2 regions of the Psychrobacillus sp. PGGUH221 genome follow, and region 2 is predicted to be linked to the other one. Evidence: a T-box and tRNA genes for the amino acid it is inferred to sense, from the RefSeq annotation. Region 2 holds a T-box; the other holds one or more tRNA genes.
The links. A T-box is a leader RNA that pairs with one kind of tRNA and senses whether it is charged. The one in region 2 lies ahead of ileS (isoleucine--tRNA ligase), so its partner is inferred to be a tRNA-Ile.

Region 1 (7,548 bases), on a different contig from region 2:
AATAATTACACCAATATTTTTGTCATCACGAGCACGTGAGAAAGCATCAATAAGCTCCATAACTGTTTTTGGTCGAAACGCATTTCGTACTTCAGGACGATTGATCGTCACTTTAGCGATTCCATTATAGAATTCATACTTAATGTCTTCATATGTATGTAATGTTGTCCATTCACGAGTCATTTTTATTCCTCCTTTAAAATAATATCCTTTACTATTGTAGCAAACAATTCAGGTTTTTCCACATGAATTGCATGTCCAACTTTATTAACCTGCTTGTGTGCACTATTTGGAAGTATTTTTTGCATTTTTTTTGCTATTTCATAAAACTTTTGATCAAACTCTCCAGTAAGCAGCACCGTTGGAGTTTTCAGCTCTTTTAACTTATTCCAATAGGAAGGCTGCACTCCTGTACTAAATCCCCTTAAACTATTCGAGAGTCCTGTTTTGGATCCTGCTAATCTCTCTTCGCGAATTTTCTTCTTTTTTCCAAGAGACAAAGACCTTTGCGAATGAAACAAAGGAATACTCTCCCAATAATCAACAAAAGAAGTAATTCCTTCATCTATTATTCTTTCCGCAAGTATCTCATCTGCCTGCTTTCTTTTTATTCGTTCTTCCTTAGATTCTAATCCTGGTGAGCTACTTTCAAGTATCAATTTATACACTGGATATTTAGCTGCATACGCAAGCGCTAAACGACCACCCATAGAGTAGCCAACGAGTGTAAAATGAGTCCAATTTATTTGTTTAAATAGGCTGTGTAAGTCCTCTATTTGTTCTTCCACATAATAGCGTTCAAAATCAGTTGGCTTTGATGTTTGACCGTGACCTATTAGGTCAACTGTAAGGATGTCCATAGATGTTGGCAGACAAGTAATTACTTCTTCCCAAGTATCACTAGAGCCAGTAAACCCATGAAGAAAAACTACCTTATTTTTTGCTCCCGAATTATACCGTTTTATTTGCATGCTAATATTTCGTATAGTTAAGTTTATAAATTCCAAACTGAGTCTAACTCCTTCGAAATAGCAGTCCATAGCTTTCTGTGTGTTTCTGTATTCACTTGACGATTTGTAAATACTTCAATAATCCGAATATCTTTTCGTTTTTGCTCACTTAACACCTTATGGAAGTCTTCTTTTGTATGTACAGCATCATATTGTGCATCATACATAGCTGCAATATGTGAAAATTTAAGACCCGTAGGTGTTCCAAATAAGTGCTCAAAATAATTTGTTTCTGTTGATTGTGGCAAATAAGAGAAAATACCTCCCCCATCATTGTTCATCACTACAACAGTTAGATCCGTTTTTTGGAACCTACTTACGATTAACCCATTTACATCATGTAAAAAAGCTAAATCGCCAATTAGCAAATATCCAGGACGTTTAGTAGCTGCATATACCCCTAAAGCAGTAGAAACTACACCGTCTATCCCGTTAGTCCCTCTATTTGCATATATTTGAATATCCTTCGTTGTTTTATTGTAAAAGGTATCTACATCTCGAATTGGCATGCTACTACTTGCAAATAAAAAATCGCCATCTGATAATACTTCAAACAATGTGGCAGCGAGTGCACCTTCGTCTTCTTCTGTTTCCAAATAAGCTTGTACATGTTTTGTTGCAATGTCATTTGCTTTTGACCAATCTTTTAAGTAAGTAGAAGCTTGTTTTTCTTCAATTGGATTCCATAAGGTAGCTGCACCGACTTGCACATGCTGTGTCACAATATGTAGGGAGTCGCGGAAAACAGAACTTTCATCTACTGCGATGAATACGTTTGGTTTACATGCCTTTAAAAATTGTGTCAATGGTTTTGAAACAGGCTGTGCACCAAAACGAATGACTATATTTGGTGCCGCGTATTTTTTAAAGGAATTATCCTTTAATAGCGCATCATATTGATCGATACATAAATGCATACAATCCTCTGGAACTGAACTTCTTAAATTAGATAACGGATCTGCTAAAACTGGCCATTGAACTGTTCTAGCAAATTCCCAAAATCCTTCGGTTGTTGGAAGTGAATCACCAACAATGAATAATCCTTTGTCTTCTTTTTGCAACTGGTCTTTATACCAAGAAATAAATTGTTGACTAGGGACAAGCTGCCCCACCTCGGACTGACTAATCTGAGTTAAGGGTTGTTGCTGCTCCATATTAATCAGTAGTGGCTCACGAAATGGAACATTAATATGCACGGGACCCATCGGAAAAGCTTTTGAAGTAGTAATCGCCCGTTGAATATGACGTTCGATAAAGGGCAAACTTTCTTCATCTGCCTCTGGTATCGGAAAGTCAACTGTCCATTTCACATGCTTTCCAAACAAATGGATTTGATCAATCGCTTGAGGAGCACCAACTTCTCTTAATTCATGTGGTCTGTCAGCTGTAATAACTAACAAAGGGATTCGTGCATAATAAGCTTCCACAATTGCTGGAAAGAAGTTCGCTGCTGCAGTTCCCGATGTGCAAAGTAATACGACTGGGGATTTCTTTGCTTTTGCAATTCCTAAAGCAAAGAATGCAGCAGATCTTTCATCAATTTGACGATAGAACTCAAATCCTTCACTTTTCGCAAAGCCATATGCCAACGGAGTTGATCTAGAGCCGGGACAAATAACAACGTCTTTAACACCCGACTGTTTCACTGTTTCTACAAAATGATTTACATAAGCTGTTAAATAGTTGCTGTTATTCATTCATGTTTCCTCCAAGTGTTCGAAGCATTGGTCGAAACTTCACACGAGTTTCTTCAAATTCCTCTATAGAAGATGACTCTGCAACAATTCCACCGCCTGCAAATAGATATGCCTGATCATTTTCTATTAATGCTGATCGGATACCAACCGCGAATTCTCCATCACCATCTGTATTGATCCATCCAATAGGTGCTGCGTAATAACCACGATTCATCTTTTCCGCTTCTCTAATAATTTCTACTGCCTCTTTTCGAGGTTCCCCACCTAATGCAGGTGTAGGATGCAACGCCTCAACAAATTCAAATAGGGATACTCCTTTTTTTACTTTCCCTTCAATTGGAGTAAATAAGTGCTGTATATCTCTAATTTTCATTAATTTTGGCCTTGATGGAATCCTAACATCTTCACAATATTGATTAAACACTTTTCGAATCATCTCAACAACAAATTGATGTTCTCCAAGGTTTTTGCTATCTGCCAATAAGCCTTCGCCTAGTTGTTTGTCTTCCATCGAATTTTTACCACGTCTAACAGAACCAGCAAGTCCTGCTGATAATACGTGGCCGCTTTCTACTTTTACTAATCTCTCTGGTGTAGCTCCTAAAAAGATTTTATCATCCTTCTCTAAGCCAAATAAATAACTTTCCGGTTGCTCTAATGATGCATTATAAATTGCTGTGGAAGAGGAGAAGTTTTTATCAAAGGTAAGCTTTAGAGAACGACCTATTACTACCTTATTAACTTCGTTGTTCCGAATTTGATTTGTTACTTTCTCTACAGCTTGCAAATATTCATTTTTTAATCGGTCTTCACGTCCAATTAAATGAGGTTTTTCATGAACTTTTAGTTCTTTTACCTGTGCAGTATGAATCAAAGCATCACGTTCCATCCGTAATCGCTCAAACGGCTCCATACTATCTTCTTCCTCTGTAATATAATGAACACTAACAAATGCTTGTTCATTTTTAATTACAAGCTGAAATGTTGGAACAGCAAAAAAACTAGATGGGAATGTATCCCACTCAGATGAAATGTTATTTTTAGGATCAAAAGAGAAAGCACCAAATAGAATAGGAGAAACGTCAATTTTCTCTTTTAATGAAGTCTCACATAACTCTTTCCATTTAGTAGCGATATCCGTATATCTAGTATCTTCTAGTTCATTAGTAAGTATATGAGCATGTCCTAAACCGACTAATGTAAAAGACTTCTCTTTATTTTGCCAGAAAAATCGCTTTCCTTTATAGCTTTCATCTCCCGCCTCGAAAAAAGCATGAGCTGACAATCTTGATACTTCGATAGTTTCTGTATAAAAACGTAATGTTGTTTTCTGTTGACCGGTGGTGTTCGGCATAAATATTACCTCCGTTAAATAACCTTATGATGCATTCATTATCTATTAAATTACTCTACCCTTAATCATACAACTTTCTACCGTTTTCGGCACACATTTAGCAATGAATATATGCTAAAATTGAGGTTGATTCTTTAAAAGGAGAGAAAAACCTATGTCTCATGAACTTCAAGCCGATAGAGGTTGGCGAATTTGGTGGAAATTAACAAGACCCCATACATTAACAGCTTCATTTGCTCCTGTATTTTTAGGAACGATGATTGCACTTTATTACACAAATATTAACTGGCTTATTTTTTTAGCAATGTTATTCGCTTGTCTTTTTATACAGGCTGCTACCAATATGTTTAACGAATATTATGATTTTGTACGAGGATTAGACAGTGAGGAATCCATCGGGATTGGAGGAGCAATTGTTCGAAATGGTGTAAAGCCTAAAACTGTTTTGCAACTTGCATTAATGTTATATGGACTTGCAGCTTTACTAGGTATATATATATGCTACGAATCTTCCTGGATGTTACTAGTCGTTGGTGGAATCAGTATGCTAATTGGATATTTATATACTGGCGGACCTTATCCGATAGCGTACACCCCATTTGGAGAACTTTTTAGTGGTATTGTTATGGGAATGCTAATAGTGCTAATATCTACTTTCATTCAAGTAGGTTCTGTACCAAACTCTGCGATCCTATTATCGATACCAAGTGCATTGCTTGTAGCTGCAATTATGCTATCTAACAATATTCGAGATATTGTTGAAGACAAAAAAGGTGGCAGAAAAACAATGGCTATCCTCGTAGGAAGAAAAAATGCGATTACTATTTTAACATCTTTCTTTCTTGTGTCCTACCTTTGGATTGTTGTGTTAGTTATTTTACAAGATGTTACTCCTTGGGCTTTTTTAGTCCTATTAAGTTTGAAGAAACCGATACATGCCATAAAACTTTTTAGAGAGAAAGAAAACCCACTTGAAGTTGGTTTAGCAATGAAAGATACAGCACTTACAAATACAATTTTTGTTTTCTTACTTGGAATTGGCTTATTAATAGGTTATTTCATCTAAGCAAAACAAAAATAGGCAAGGAAGTTTATACACTTCCTTGCTTTTTTATTGCCCACTACAAAATAATTAAAAAGGATATAAATGAATCCTATTTTCTTTTGTGTAAGTTAGAAAAGAATAAAGAAATAGTTATTAAACAAAAATATACAAAAAAAAGCATGCTTCCGAATTGGAAACATGCTTTTTAATATGACCCCTACGGGATTCGAACCCGTGTTACCGCCGTGAAAGGGCGGTGTCTTAACCGCTTGACCAAGGGGCCAAACATATGGCGGAGAAGGAGGGATTTGAACCCTCGCGCCGGTTGCCCGACCTACACCCTTAGCAGGGGCGCCTCTTCAGCCACTTGAGTACTTCCCCATATGATGGCTCCGAAGGTAGGACTCGAACCTACGACCGATCGGTTAACAGCCGATTGCTCTACCACTGAGCTACTTCGGAATAATGGTGGGCCTAAATGGACTCGAACCATCGACCTCACGCTTATCAGGCGTGCGCTCTAACCAGCTGAGCTATAGGCCCATTATTGGAGCGGGTGAAGAGAATCGAACTCTCATCATCAGCTTGGAAGGCTGAGGTTTTACCACTAAACTACACCCGCATTAAATGGTGGCTCAGGACGGAATCGAACCGCCGACACAAGGATTTTCAGTCCTTTGCTCTACCGACTGAGCTACTGAGCCTTCTTCGATTTGCACTAAGCTACGTATCTCTTCGTCAGCTGCATTCGTTCAGTCAGTTACGTACTTTAGTACGCGCCTTTCTTCACTCAATTGCTTCCTCGACCTACTTGCTTATTCCAAATCTCTAATCGATTTATGCTAAGTTGCGCAACTCTTTGTCAGCTTCACTCACTCATTCAGTCACGTACTTTAGTACGCTCCTTCTTTCACTCGATTGCTTCCTCGATTTGCTTGCTTACCCTAAATCTCTAATTTATTAAATAATAAATGGCGGTCCCGACCGGGATCGAACCGGCGATCTCCTGCGTGACAGGCAGGCATGTTAACCGCTACACCACGGGACCATTTGGTTGCGGGGACAGGATTTGAACCTGTGACCTTCGGGTTATGAGCCCGACGAGCTACCGAACTGCTCCACCCCGCGATAATAATATACTTGCTATCCTTAATAATACTACGCCTGAAGAAAGTAGGACACCTGCTTCGACTTCGTCTGCATCGGTGTTAATCGTCATCTTCGTGTGACGATTTGCTCCACCCCGCGATAATAATATATATTAAGTTTTGTAGAATGAAGAAATTAATTCTTTCATCAACAATTTGGAAATGGAGGAGGAAGAGGGATTCGAACCCCCGCGCGGTTTGACCCGCCTGTCGGTTTTCAAGACCGATCCCTTCAGCCAGACTTGGGTATTCCTCCGAAATATTGTTGGTGGACCTTGCAGGACTCGAACCTGCGACCGGACGGTTATGAGCCGTCTGCTCTAACCAACTGAGCTAAAGGTCCTTAAGATGGCGGCAGAGGGAGTCGAACCCACGACCTTTCGGGTATGAACCGAATGCTCTAGCCAGCTGAGCTACGCCGCCAAGTTTTTAAATCTTTTATAATATGGTGGAGCCTAGCGGGATCGAACCGCTGACCTCCTGCGTGCAAGGCAGGCGCTCTCCCAGCTGAGCTAAGGCCCCATACTAATAAATACTGGTCGGGAAGACAGGATTCGAACCTGCGACCCCTTGGTCCCAAACCAAGTGCTCTACCAAGCTGAGCTACTTCCCGTCTATATGGCGCGCCCGGCAGGAGTCGAACCCACAACCTTCTGATCCGTAGTCAGACGCTCTATCCAATTGAGCTACGGGCGCATGTATCTTTTTCATAAAAGTGGTGCCGAGGACCGGAATCGAACCGGTACGATAGTCACCTACCGCAGGATTTTAAGTCCTGTGCGTCTGCCAGTTCCGCCACCCCGGCACTTAAATGAATCTATGGAGCGGAAGACGAGGTTCGAACTCGCGACCCCCACCTTGGCAAGGTGGTGTTCTACCACTGAACTACTTCCGCTCGGTTATTAAATTAAATGGTGCGGGTGAAGGGAGTCGAACCCCCACGCCTTGCGGCGCTAGATCCTAAGTCTAGTGCGTCTGCCAGTTCCGCCACACCCGCATGCATAATTCACTTAAAAAGTGATGAGCCATGTAGGATTCGAACCTACGACCCTCTGATTAAAAGTCAGATGCTCTACCAACTGAGCTAATGGCTCTAAAAATGGTGCCGGAGAAAGGACTTGAACCCTCAACCTACTGATTACAAGTCAGTTGCTCTACCAGTTGAGCTACTCCGGCGAAGAATAATATGGTGGAGGATGACGGGCTCGAACCGCCGACCCTCTGCTTGTAAGGCAGATGCTCTCCCAGCTGAGCTAATCCTCCTGGGTAATATACAATTGTTAAATACTTATGT
Region 2 (7,548 bases):
GTTTTATTTTCAATGAAGTTGTATTCCTTATACTCCTTCCTAACTCCACTACTTGAAGGACTGCATCCATTTCTTTCTCAAGCTTATGATTTATGAAGTGTTCTTCAGATTTAGGAAAATCTGATAAATGTACACTTTTACCTGTCAAGTCCATAAACACATCTTCTGCTATAAACGGCGTTAATGGTGCTAATAATTGACTAGTTTTTGTTAAAACTTCATAGAGCGTTTTATATGCAGCTGCTTTGTCCGAATTCATGCCATTTGACCAAAATCGTTCTCGTGATCGTCTAACATACCAATTGCTTAGTTCTTCTAATAGCTTTGCGATTTCCCTTGCAGCGTTTGTAAAATGATAAGCATCAAAGTTCATTCGAGCTATTTTAATAGTGCTATGCAATCGTGATAATATCCATTCATCCAATTTGTTATTTTTTACTTCATATTGCTCATCTGGACTATAGTTATCCAAATTAGTATATAAAGAATAGAAACTATGCACATTATCTAATGTATCGACTAATTTGGATTTAGCCTCTTGTACAATCCGTTCTGAAAAACGTTTAGTATTCCATGGTGCACTGTCAACTAATAACGCCCATCTTAATGCATCTGCTCCGTATTTTTGAATTAACTCTACTGGATCTAGTGCATTCCCTTTACTTTTAGACATTTTTTGTCCATTTTCATCTAAAATATGACCTGTAGAAATTACACGTTTATAAGGTGCTTTTCCCGTAAATAAAGTGGATACGGCGAGTAAGCTGTAAAACCACCCTCGAGTTTGATCGATTCCTTCAATAACTACGTCTGCAGGAAATTGTTTTTCAAATAACTCTTTATTTTCAAAGGGATAGTGATATTGTGCAAATGGCATTGAACCACTATCAAACCAAACATCAATTACTTCAGGTGTTCTAATCATCGTGCCGTTACAACTTACACAATTCAACTTTATGTTATCTACATATGGTTTGTGCAATTCAATGTAATCAAAAGGCTGTATTGAGAGAAGTTTTAATTCTTCAATACTTTTGGGTGCAATTTCATGCTTACATTCCTCACATTCCCAAATATTCAGAGGTGTTCCCCAATAGCGTTTTCGACTGATGTTCCAGTCTACCATCTGCTCTAAAAAGTTTCCAAACCTGCCATGTTTAATATGCTCTGGGTGCCAAGTGACACCTTCATTATTACGTAAAAATTGATCTTTTAGAGCTGTTGTTTTGATAAACCAGCTTTCACTTGCATAATACAAAAGAGGCGAATCACAACGCCAGCAATGCGGATAACTGTGTTCGTATTTTTCTTTATTGAAAAGTAATTCTCTTTCCGCAAGATTACGAACAATATCCACATCACAATCTTTTACAAACCTTCCTTCAAAACCTTTTACATCAGAAGTATACATTCCTTTTTCATCTACAACATTGATGAAGGATAATTCGTTTTCTTTCACTACTTTATAATCCTCTTCTCCGTAAGCTGGAGCAATATGAACGATGCCTGTTCCACTTTCTGATGATACATAATCAGCCAATACCACTTTATGTCCTTTTTCCACATCAACAAAATTAAATAGAGGTATATAAGAAATATCTTTTAAATCTTCCCCAAAATGAATAGAAAGTATCTCAAAATCTTTTGTTAATACAGTGCTAGCTAAAGCTTCCGCAACAATATATATGTTTTGCCCTTGTTTTGCTCTAACGTATTTCATCGAAGGGTTAACTGCCAAAGCAACATTTGCTGGTAATGTCCAAGGAGTCGTTGTCCATCCTAGAAAATATTCATTTTCTCGATCTGTTATTTTAAATTTTGCGGTAGCAGATAAGTCTTTCACAGTCTTATAACCTTGTGATACCTCATGTGAGCTAAGAGAAGTTTGACAACTAGGACAGTATGGAGAAACCCTATGACCCTTCTGAAGTAATCCTTTTTGATGAATTGTACCTAGTATGTTCCATTCACTTTCAATATAAGTGTTACTTAATGTTAAATATGGGTCATCCATATTTACCCAATAACCCAGCTGTTCAGTAAAATTTCGCCACTGCTTTTCATAAGTAAATACACTTTCTTTACACTTTTCAATAAAAGCCTCTACACCATACTTTTCAATCTCGCTTTTCCCAGAAATGCCTAATTGCTTTTCTACTCCAAGCTCGACTGGTAAACCATGTGTATCCCAACCAGCTTTACGTATTACTTGATATCCTGTCATTGTTTTATACCTTGCAACGACATCTTTAATTGTCCGACCTAATGCATGACCTACATGAGGTAAGCCATTAGCAGTAGGTGGTCCTTCATAAAAGACAAAAGACGGGCTATCTTCTCTGTACTCAATGGATTTCTTAAAGGTTTCACCTTTCAACCATTGCGCTCGAATCCGTGCTTCTCTTTGTAGAACAGTTTCTTTTTCGTTCGATTTAACCATTCGATATCACTCCTATTTTTATTAATAAAACATACAAAAAACCCGTCCCTGTATAAAGGGACGGGTTTAACCGTGATACCACCCTAATTCTATTGGAACTCTCGTTACACAATAGCACTTAGCCACGTACAATCATACGTGTTCCTTTTAACGGTAGACACCCGGTCTCACTTACTCATTTTCAGCTCGACTTCTCAGAGAGGATTTTCATCTATGAACTGAACACCGACTTTCAGCATTTGCCGGCTCTCTTTGGAACAGTTTCAACAACTACTTTTTCTCATCAACGAATTTGTATGGTTTTATTGTGGATAAATTTAACATACATCAAATTGTTCTGTCAATTTAATATATGCTTAATTTGTTCCAGTTACTCAAATTATTTTCTAACTTTATCTACTCCAGTATTATTTTGAAAATAAATCAAAAAATCTGTCCATTCATCATTTTCAATAGAAAACTCTGATGAAACCATCCGATTTTAGTATATAGCCACCCGATTATTTGAAAGATCCAACCGATTAATCAGTTGAACCACCCGATTTTCCATGGGAACCATCCGATTCTCACTAATTTTACATAAAGATGAACCCAATTTATGTAATATGGTTAAAACTAACAAGACACTCATAAGTTTGTTGGAGCCAAGAGGAAGAATCTATTCAATGTCTCCTTCAAGCTAATGAGTGTCACGTTTCAGTACTCAAAATCTCTTCACTTGTAAAATTTTCAAATATACGAATTTTCTATAGTTGTTGGTCTTGGAGTTTCTTCTTCGACCATCTGTTTTGAATTAATTGTAAAGCTCAAAGCTAAGATGGCCATGCTAGAAAGGGCTAAAAATACAATTCTCTTTTTCAATTTATAAATCCTCCCATTTATTAATAAATTTTTCTTTAAATAAAATCTGATTTGATTTTTGATAATATAAACCAGCTGCTTTAAATTTATTTTGTTTAAAATAGTAATTTGCTAATAAAATAGAATACTTTTGAACATGTCGATCATCTTGGATATTTTCAAAATGATGGATAGCTTCTTTTAGTACCAGTTCAAGTTCTTCGGATAAACTATGGAAAGTTCTATATATTTCTATATGAAAATAATATGAAATATTTTCATTGCTAGAATTTTTTCCCACCTCTATCCTTTCTAAGCCTTTTTGACACCAGTTTAGAACTTGTTCATGATCCGCTTGCTTTGAATACTCTTTAATAATGGAAAGAATAGTTATTAGGTATCTTTCTGTATTACATATTTTTTCCTTGGATCTCAAACTACGCTCATAGAACTCAATGGCTTTTTCATGACTCCCCTGAATAGCGTGTAATGAACCTAGATTTTGATAAATCACCCCCTCATAGTGTATAAGTTTATAATCTATTGCTAGCTTTCCAGCAAAATTATAATTCTTTTCTGCTTCTTCATATTTCCTCATTCTTTTATGTGAAATTCCTATAACGATGAAATTATCAATTGCTCTTTCGAACAAGAGATTGTCCTTATAGTAGACCAAAGATTTAGAAGCATAGTTTATTGCGTTAAAAAATTCATTGCATTTAAAGTACGTTAAGCTTAGTACATTATAGTAATCAGCGATCTCCCATTCTTCATTTGTTTCCTTATTTACGAATTTTAATGATTTTTCCAATTGATTTAATGCCTTTTGATAATTTCCATCCAAATAATAATACAGTCCAAGATTAAGATTCATAACAAACTTTTGTTTATCGTCTAAATCATCTTTTATTTTCACAAGAACGTTGTAGGTCGTTTGAAGGTTATCTTCCTCTTCGTTTAAAATTAACTGGAGACGAAACATAAATAGGTGATAACTATAGAAATTATTTAATTGTAAGAAGTAATGCTTTCTTTTCGTAAACTCTTTCAAGGATGTTCTTATTAAATTTTTATCCCTGCTCAAAATGCCAGTTTCATACAGCTCAAATAACAATGCAATTACCTTATTTTCTTCTTCACTTGAAACTTGATCTATTTCTATTTTAAGCCTTTTGAGTAAAAGCCTTATAACTTCGTCACTTGGAACTGTTGTATTATTTTCAATTTTGCTTAAATAGGATGTAGAGCAGATTCCCTTGGCCAATGTGTTTTGTTTCATACTTTGGTTTATTCTTTCTGATTTTATTATATGACCTATACTACTCATTTTCTTCACCCCTTATGAATTAGTAATGTACTAATTCTTGAAATAAAATAAATATCCTTTCTTAATCGCTCGACTCAAAACGACTATTTCATTGTAGAAATTCATATTAATAGGTAGAAGATTGTTGAATATAGGCGATTTCAATATCCAATTTTTATTACAAAATAGTAATATTTCATTATTACATGAAATTTGTTTGATTTTAGTAGTAATAATCCAGGAAAAAAAAGGTTATTTCCCAACTTATAATTATTCTAAAAATACGAAAAAATTAGTATAATCTAATAAAGATTTATTATTTTATCAATGAAAGGTATTTGAGGTAGTTAGAAGTATTATTTTTTTCGGACAAGTCAGTTTGTCATGATGATAATGTATTTCTCAACAGGTATATCATGTAGTTAGAAGAATGGTGAAATAAAATAAAGAAAGGAGGATACTCATGATTGGGGAGGGAAACATCGTACAATTAATTGGCAACTTCGGATTTCCCATTGTAGTCACTATTTATTTATTACACCGATTTGAGAATAAAATAGAGTCTCTTGAAAATACCATTCACAATATAGCAAATGTTGTTAACAATAGTATTGAAAAAAGAAAGTGATGGTGTAACATGGACGAAAACTGATATCCTGTTGATTAAATAAATTTTTTTAAAATAAACTACTTTTTTCATACGGCAGTTTAGCTTATTTTCACTCTGGACCAACGATACTCTTTTATGAAGATCGACAGTAGTGAAAAGTAATCCATCACGAGTGATAACTCAGACATGGATTACTTTTTTCATGTCAATAATAGATCTACACCAACTGTAACACTCCTTCTTTCTAAAAAAAGATTATCCCTCCATATTCCATTCCCTTTTGCAATCCTCTCACGACCATTTTTCCTGTATTATTTTCATGGAAGATCGCAGCTTGCAAAGTCCAATAACCGGCTACTTCCGACTTTTTGGTTAGTGCTTGCAGTAGTAAATTACCGATCCCTTTCCCCTTTGCATTTGGATATATATAAATACTGACCTCCCATACACCTGAATACACACTAACGTACAATCCAAATGATACTTTCATCTTCCATTGTTCAAATGAAAATGGAGCAAGAATCAACTTTTGCATGTTGATTCTTGCTCTTCTCATTTATGCTTAAGATTTAACTGAATAGCCAATGAATCTATTAAAGTATGAAGCGGATTAATAATAGTAATAGAGGTCTCCTTCTCCACTTGAATAGAAGCATTCACCATCGATAATTGGGCAACTGAAATAATTTTATTTTCCGCTTCCAATAATTTATGTATGCATTTAGATATTGCTTCATAGTATTTCTCACTTAGACCCTGCATAAGTAGTTCAAATGAATCTTCAATTATGACAACATCCATCTCTATATTCTTGTGACGATCACTTAAATAATTATTTAATCTATCCAAAGTACCTTCGACAGTTGCAGGATTAGTAAACAGAATAACTTGTGGTTCATCAATTGAAGCTATTACTTCGAAAAAAGGTTCATCGATTTTGATAATTGGTATGGATAATAAATGATCAGCCTCATTAAGCAATGCAACGTAGTTAGTACAAGTTATAAGTATTGCATCTACGTTACTTTTTGAAATCCATTCTATTTGTTCCTTAACTTTTTGTTGAGCATCTGAAATACAGAAACTAGTATCATGAGTAACCCTATTCACAAGACCAGGGTCTACAAAATGAACTAGTTCTATTTCATAAGACACTAAAGCAGATTCTATATATTCGATATTTGAATGATGTGCGTGTAAACATGCTAATTTCATTTTAGCTCTCCTGAATACATGCTGTAATTTAGATTCTTGAGAGAATGTTTGAAATCCATAATTTTAGTGAATATCTGATTTGGTTTTGTAATAAAATCATCTGCTTGATAATTTTCTAACCATTGTACTCCAATTGTAAAAATTCCTGCTTGAACGCCTGCTAAAATATCAGCCTCGCTATCTCCGATAAATACCGCTTCCTCTTTTTGAACGTTTAGAATAGACAATGCCTTATTTACTCCTTCTGGATGAGGCTTTGGGAATTGTACATCATCTCCTGTTATTATTACATCGAATAGTTCCTCCATTTGGAGCGCTTTTAAAGAAATATCTAAACTTCTCTTTGCTTTACCTGTAACGATTCCAAGCTTTATACCCAATCCTTTTATATAAGTTAGTAAATCTTCTATTTCTAAGTTACTTTCTACAAAATGGTGATGTTTTTCTAAATAGCTTTCATAAAACTTCTCAATTGCCTTCTCTTTGTTATGATTTATAAGGTTTTCTCTAATGATTCCAGTCTCAGAAGGACCAAACATAGCTTTAATTTCTTCTGAAGATAATTCTTTATTATCAAACTCTTTGAAAACACTCTGAAAAGAGTAGTAACAAATTGGCAATGTATTCGCTAGCGTTCCGTCAAAATCAAAAATAATGGCTTTCATTTTAAGATTCCCCTTATGGTTTATATTATTTAATCATTAAATTCCATATGCTTTTTTTCAAGTCTATAGTAATCAAGTCTGTCTTGTAATGTACCAGTATGAAATTCGAATTTATGTCCGTCTAGATCAGTGAAGTAAATAGACTTCTTGTCTCTTTTGTCTCTTTCTCTTCCTACAAGTATATTTACTCCCAACTCCATTAATCTAACGTGTGTATTTTCAAAGTCGGCTTCCTCTATTGTAAAAGCAATATGTGTATAGGACTCATTAATTTCATTTCGTGATATGTTTCTTTCTTCATTTAATGCAAGCCACATTCCACTTAAATCAAAATAAGCGGTACTTTTTCCTTTCACCAGTAGCCTTGCATCAAATACATCTTGATAAAATTTGATTGATTGCTCTAAATCGGATACTGAAAATAAAAAATGATTTAAGCCTTTAATCTTCACTTCTTACCCTCGTTACTAAT

Region 1: it has a tRNA-Ile gene. The T-box ahead of ileS (isoleucine--tRNA ligase) is inferred to sense a tRNA for this amino acid. The anticodon was not compared.

Annotation. Positions count from the first base shown of each region.
Region 1 covers NZ_JAQMHQ010000007.1:340-7,887, reverse strand. The annotation lists gene menB (1,4-dihydroxy-2-naphthoyl-CoA synthase) at 1-183, opposite strand, end outside; gene menH (2-succinyl-6-hydroxy-2,4-cyclohexadiene-1-carboxylate synthase) at 186-1,007, opposite strand; gene menD (2-succinyl-5-enolpyruvyl-6-hydroxy-3-cyclohexene-1-carboxylic-acid synthase) at 995-2,707, opposite strand; gene PGC35_RS12575 (isochorismate synthase) at 2,700-4,061, opposite strand; gene PGC35_RS12570 (1,4-dihydroxy-2-naphthoate polyprenyltransferase) at 4,216-5,127, shown strand; tRNA gene PGC35_RS12565 (tRNA-Glu) at 5,318-5,389, opposite strand; tRNA gene PGC35_RS12560 (tRNA-Ser) at 5,397-5,487, opposite strand; tRNA gene PGC35_RS12555 (tRNA-Asn) at 5,494-5,568, opposite strand; tRNA gene PGC35_RS12550 (tRNA-Ile) at 5,573-5,649, opposite strand; tRNA gene PGC35_RS12545 (tRNA-Gly) at 5,655-5,728, opposite strand; tRNA gene PGC35_RS12540 (tRNA-Phe) at 5,735-5,810, opposite strand; tRNA gene PGC35_RS12535 (tRNA-Asp) at 6,079-6,154, opposite strand; tRNA gene PGC35_RS12530 (tRNA-Met) at 6,158-6,234, opposite strand; tRNA gene PGC35_RS12525 (tRNA-Ser) at 6,418-6,510, opposite strand; tRNA gene PGC35_RS12520 (tRNA-Ile) at 6,521-6,597, opposite strand; tRNA gene PGC35_RS12515 (tRNA-Met) at 6,604-6,677, opposite strand; tRNA gene PGC35_RS12510 (tRNA-Ala) at 6,701-6,776, opposite strand; tRNA gene PGC35_RS12505 (tRNA-Pro) at 6,791-6,867, opposite strand; tRNA gene PGC35_RS12500 (tRNA-Arg) at 6,874-6,950, opposite strand; tRNA gene PGC35_RS12495 (tRNA-Leu) at 6,971-7,059, opposite strand; tRNA gene PGC35_RS12490 (tRNA-Gly) at 7,075-7,149, opposite strand; tRNA gene PGC35_RS12485 (tRNA-Leu) at 7,167-7,251, opposite strand; tRNA gene PGC35_RS12480 (tRNA-Lys) at 7,276-7,348, opposite strand; tRNA gene PGC35_RS12475 (tRNA-Thr) at 7,355-7,430, opposite strand; tRNA gene PGC35_RS12470 (tRNA-Val) at 7,442-7,517, opposite strand.
Region 2 covers NZ_JAQMHQ010000003.1:157,214-164,761, reverse strand. The annotation lists gene ileS (isoleucine--tRNA ligase) at 1-2,440, opposite strand, end outside; T-box leader at 2,494-2,736, opposite strand; gene PGC35_RS06690 (hypothetical protein) at 3,170-3,301, opposite strand; gene PGC35_RS06685 (tetratricopeptide repeat protein) at 3,303-4,607, opposite strand; gene PGC35_RS06680 (YvrJ family protein) at 5,050-5,214, shown strand; gene PGC35_RS06675 (GNAT family N-acetyltransferase) at 5,441-5,731, opposite strand; gene PGC35_RS06670 (aspartate/glutamate racemase family protein) at 5,749-6,411, opposite strand; gene PGC35_RS06665 (HAD family hydrolase) at 6,408-7,076, opposite strand; gene fosB (metallothiol transferase FosB) at 7,106-7,528, opposite strand; gene PGC35_RS06655 (histidine phosphatase family protein) at 7,525-7,548, opposite strand, start outside.